One region of the Paraburkholderia sp. UCT70 genome, then DNA from elsewhere that is predicted to be linked to it. Evidence: riboswitches for the same ligand, from Rfam matches in the RefSeq annotation. Region 1 holds a riboswitch; the other holds the start of a gene.

Region 1 (2,171 bases):
TGCTGACCCGAAGTGCCATTCCGGCGTACGGGTCCGATCTGGTTGACCCATGTCGGGCGATCCCGCCAACAGCAGGCTCCTTTGCGAGGGCGTGGCTGCCGCGGGTCTGCGATACCTGGCCGGGCATCGCGCCATCACGCTCGATGAACGCGAGTCCGGACGGGCGCCCGATTCTGGCGTGACGCCCTTAAGCGAAAATTAATTTTCGGGGCCGGCATCCGCTGGGGTGCCGCCGCCACGCATGCGGCCACGAGCGCCGCGCGCGCCGCGTTTTTGCGGCACCGGTCACGGCATTGTGCCAGAGCGCCGGGCCGCTTCGCACCGGCATCTCGATAGACGGTGCCAGATCAAAATTGGGGTGGCGACCGCGGAGCGCTGGTTTGCGGGCGCCGCGCCTTTTATGGTCTAATGACCTGCGACGAAACAGGGGTGCTTCGCCCACAGGCGGCATGACTTTCATGCCGGGACGGCGAGGCTGAGAGAGACCCTTTGCACCCGATCCGGGTAATACCGGCGCGGGAAGTTTCCGGAAGCAACCGTCTTCCATTCCCCGCCGGGCGGCGAGCGCAGCTCACATGTGCACGTCGTGACCGGCCGGCTTCACCCGCCGGTTTCGTCCTGGGTACGTGCGTTTTTTGGCCGTACGGAAAGGACTCGATGACCGCCTATTCTTCAGACATGCATTTTTCCCTTCGTCACGCCGCCTCGGGCGAGCCGTGCCGTCTTGGTTTTGCCCACCGCAGTCGAACGGAGCGCGCGCGATGAACCGTCCCGCCCGACCCGATTTCGCCGTGCTCGGCGGCGGCCTGTGCGGCCGGCTGGTCGCGTGGCGCCTCGCTGGCGACGGGCATCGCGTGGCGCTCTACGAGCGCGGCGATGCCACCGGTTCGCAGGCTGCCGCGTGGGTCGCCGCCGCGATGCTCGCACCGCTGGCAGAGGCCGCGAGCGCCGAGCTGCTGATCACGCGGCTTGGCGCGAGTTCGCTCGAAAGCTGGCCGCGCGTGCTTGCCGAACTGCCGGAGCCGGTGTTTTTCCAGCGCAACGGCACGCTCGTCGTCTGGCATCACGCGGATCGCACCGAGGCGCCGCTATTCGAGCGGCGCGTGCGTGCGAACGCGCCGGCCGAGTTGCTCGACGGCGGCTTCGTCGCGTTGGCGGGCGCGCAGCTCGGCGCCGCCGAACCCGCGTTGGCCGGCCGCTTCAGCCAAGGCTGGCTGCTGCCGCGAGAAGGCCAGCTCGACAACCGCCAGGTGCTGTCCGCGCTCGCGGCCGGGCTTGCCGAGCGCGGCGTCGACACGCACTGGAACACGCCGATCGACGACGCATCGCTGCCCGAGGCCGGCATCACCATCGATTGCCGCGGGCTCGGCGCGAAGCCGGTGCTGCCGACGCTGCGCGGCATCCGCGGCGAAGTGGCGCGCGTGCATGCGCCTCACCTGCAGCTGACGCGCCCGGTGCGGCTACTGCATCCGCGTTACCCGCTGTATATCGCACCGAAGCAGAACGGCCTCTACGTGATCGGCGCGACCGAGGTGGAGGGTGAGGACATGTCGCCCGTCAGCGTGCGTTCGGCGCTCGAGTTGCTGAGCGCGGCGTTTTCGGTGCACCCGGGCTTCGGCGAGGCGCGCATTCTCGAGCTGAATTCGCAGTGCCGGCCGACCTTGCCCGATCATCGTCCCGCGCTGCTGTGGGACGGCGCGCGCACGCTGCGCGTGAACGGCCTGTACCGGCACGGCTACATGATCGCGCCCGAAGTCGCCGACGAAGCCGTGCGCTTCGCGAGCGCGCTGCTCGACGGCCGCGTCGGTGATGCCGACGCATTCGCCGGCTGGCGGCGCGACTCACGCTGGAGCGAGCTGTTCCAGCAGCATTTCGCGCGCGAGCCGGCCCGAGCGTAGCGGCCAACGTGCCGCGCGCGATGCCGCTTGCGCCATCGATTGAACCGTATTCGAACACCATGGACATTCATATCAATCAGAAGCCGTTGTCGCTGCCCGAGGGCGCGACTGTCGCCGATGCGCTCGCCGCCTTTGGCGCACGTCCGCCGTTCGCGGTCGCGCTCAACGGCGATTTCGTCGCGCGTGCGCAGCATGCGGCGCGCGCGTTGCAAACGGGCGACCGGCTCGACGTCGTGCAGCCGGTCGCGGGCGGCTGAGCGCGACCGCGCCAGC
Region 2 (2,171 bases), 990 kb from region 1:
TGAATGTGCTTGCCGGTCGACAGATCCATCACCGTGTCGCCGCCCCAGCGGATCGCCCACGTCATCTTGTCGACTTCCTCGCCGATCGACGATGTCACCGCCGAGTTGCCGATGTTCGCATTGACCTTCACGAGGAAGTTCCGGCCGATGATCATCGGCTCGCTTTCCGGGTGATTGATGTTGTTCGGGATGATCGCGCGGCCGCGCGCGATTTCCTCGCGCACGAATTCCGCGGTGATTTCGGTGAGGCCGTTCGGACCGAACGCGCTCGCGCCGAATGCCTGGCCGGGGTGCTGACGCCCCATCATCGCGGCGAGCTTCGCGCCGTTCGGGCCGCTCGTCTTCAGGGTCTCGAGGTATTCGGCACGGCGCTGGTTTTCGCGAATCGCGATGTATTCCATTTCCGGCGTGATGATGCCTTGCTTCGCGTAGTGCATCTGCGTCACGTTCCTGCCGGCGATCGCGCGGCGCGGCGTGCGATGCAGTCCCGGAAAACGCAGCTGCGCGGTGGCCGGATCGGCGGCGCGCTCGCGGCTGAAGCTGCTCGACAGACCGGTCAGCGGCTCGGTGTCGCCGCGCTCCTCGATCCACGCCTGGCGCAGCGCGGGTAGACCCGCGCGGATGTCGATCTCCGCGTCCGGGTCGGAGTAGGGGCCCGACGTGTCGTACACGTAGATCGGCGGATTCTTTTCGCCGCCGAAGCTGTCGGGCGTGTCGGCCTGCGAGATTTCGCGCATCGGCACGCGGATGTCGGGGCGCGAGCCGCTCACGTAGACCTTGCGCGAATTCGGCAACGGCGCGACGGCGGCCTCGTCCACGTGGGCTTCGGCGGAAATAAACTTCGGATTGGCGTTCATGCAAGTCTCCGTACAAAGTGGGGCGGCTAAGCAGGAGACCGAGATGGAAGTAGTCGGAAATCGCGGAGAGGTGAGGCCCTTGAGGCTGGAGCGAAATCCGTACGCTTCCCTGCGCTGGCATTATCCAGATCAGGTTCAAAGGGTATTTCTCACCCACGCAACACGGACCTCCAGCTCCGCGCTACGCAGGACCCCCGCGTTAGCAGCGCACACGATACACCGCCCGCCGGCGGTTTGGCAACCTGTCTGAATGATTCAAAAACTGGTCCGGATGAAACCAGACATCTCCTATGCTTGATTCGAGATCGCATCAGACAGGGCAACTTACAGCGAGGGAACGGTCGGCTTACAGTGAAAAATCGTCGGCGGCTTCAGGCTGATACAGGATTTTGTCGAGCTTGAGCACTTTCTGATCGCCGCTGGGTGGCGTGAAGCGGATGCTCTCGCCGCGGCGCGCGCCGAGCAGCGCGAGGCCAGCCGGCGAGAACACGTTCAGGCGCCCTTGCCCGAAATCGGCGTTGGGCGGATAGACGACGGTCCATGTCATCTGTTCGCCGCTCGCCGTGTCGATCAGCGTCGCTTGCGAGTTCATCGTGACGACGTCGGCGGGGATGTCGTGCGAGTCGACGATCACCGCGCGTTCGAGCACATCGTCGAGCATGTGCTGCAACTTGGCGTCGGCAGCCGCGTATTTCTCGAGGCGGGTCACGTCGAGTTCGGTCAGGTAGCAGGTTTTGATCTTCTTCATCATCAGGACTCCGGATAAGGCGGTCATGGAAGGCGGCGTGCAACGACCCATGGGGTGGTCGGCGGATGAGTGGACGAATGGGAGAGCCCGGTGCCCGGCGACGCGGCCCTGGGTATTGGCGGGCTGCGTCAGCGAGGGCGCCGGGCGGCGTGAAGCGGGACCGTTCGGGACGTCTCGCCGGGGCCGTGCGACGCGACGTCCGCGCGCGCGCACTCGCCTGCGCGGCATGGGCGCAAGCGGGCGAGAGCACGGAAAGTCGGACGACGCAGAGAAGTCACGGGCAAAACGACCAGGTGTTGGGGAAGAGCGATCGAGAGGTGCCGGGCGACAAAGCGTGAGGCCGCGCGGCAGCAGCGAGACGAAAGTTTGATGTTAGCACGCTGTCTCACGCAGCTCCGTTTGCGACGTCGCGCCCGACGATTGACCGTTTTTGTGCGGTGCGAGAAGAAAGCGGTGTGGTCCGCATTGCGTTCAAGCCAGTCAGAGGATTGCCGTTAAACAAAGTGCAGCGAAGGCCGCACTCCAGCGAAGCGATTCGCGGGATGGCGCGTGAATGGCGCGAGGCG

What was found. Region 1 has a riboswitch for thiamine pyrophosphate ahead of OKW41_RS39045 (FAD-dependent oxidoreductase). Riboswitches for the same ligand answer to the same signal wherever they lie in the genome.
Region 2: linked by a shared signal. The riboswitch ahead of thiC (phosphomethylpyrimidine synthase ThiC) and the one ahead of OKW41_RS39045 (FAD-dependent oxidoreductase) in region 1 are both predicted to bind thiamine pyrophosphate.

What each region holds. Positions count from the first base shown of each region.
Region 1 is NZ_JBNPVZ010000004.1:2,882,986-2,885,156, reverse strand. Features, by position in the region: TPP riboswitch at 416-539, shown strand; gene OKW41_RS39045 (FAD-dependent oxidoreductase) at 762-1,898, shown strand; gene thiS (sulfur carrier protein ThiS) at 1,958-2,155, shown strand.
Region 2 is NZ_JBNPVZ010000004.1:1,891,304-1,893,474, reverse strand. Features, by position in the region: gene thiC (phosphomethylpyrimidine synthase ThiC) at 1-857, opposite strand, end outside; TPP riboswitch at 946-1,063, opposite strand; gene OKW41_RS34300 (GreA/GreB family elongation factor) at 1,204-1,608, opposite strand.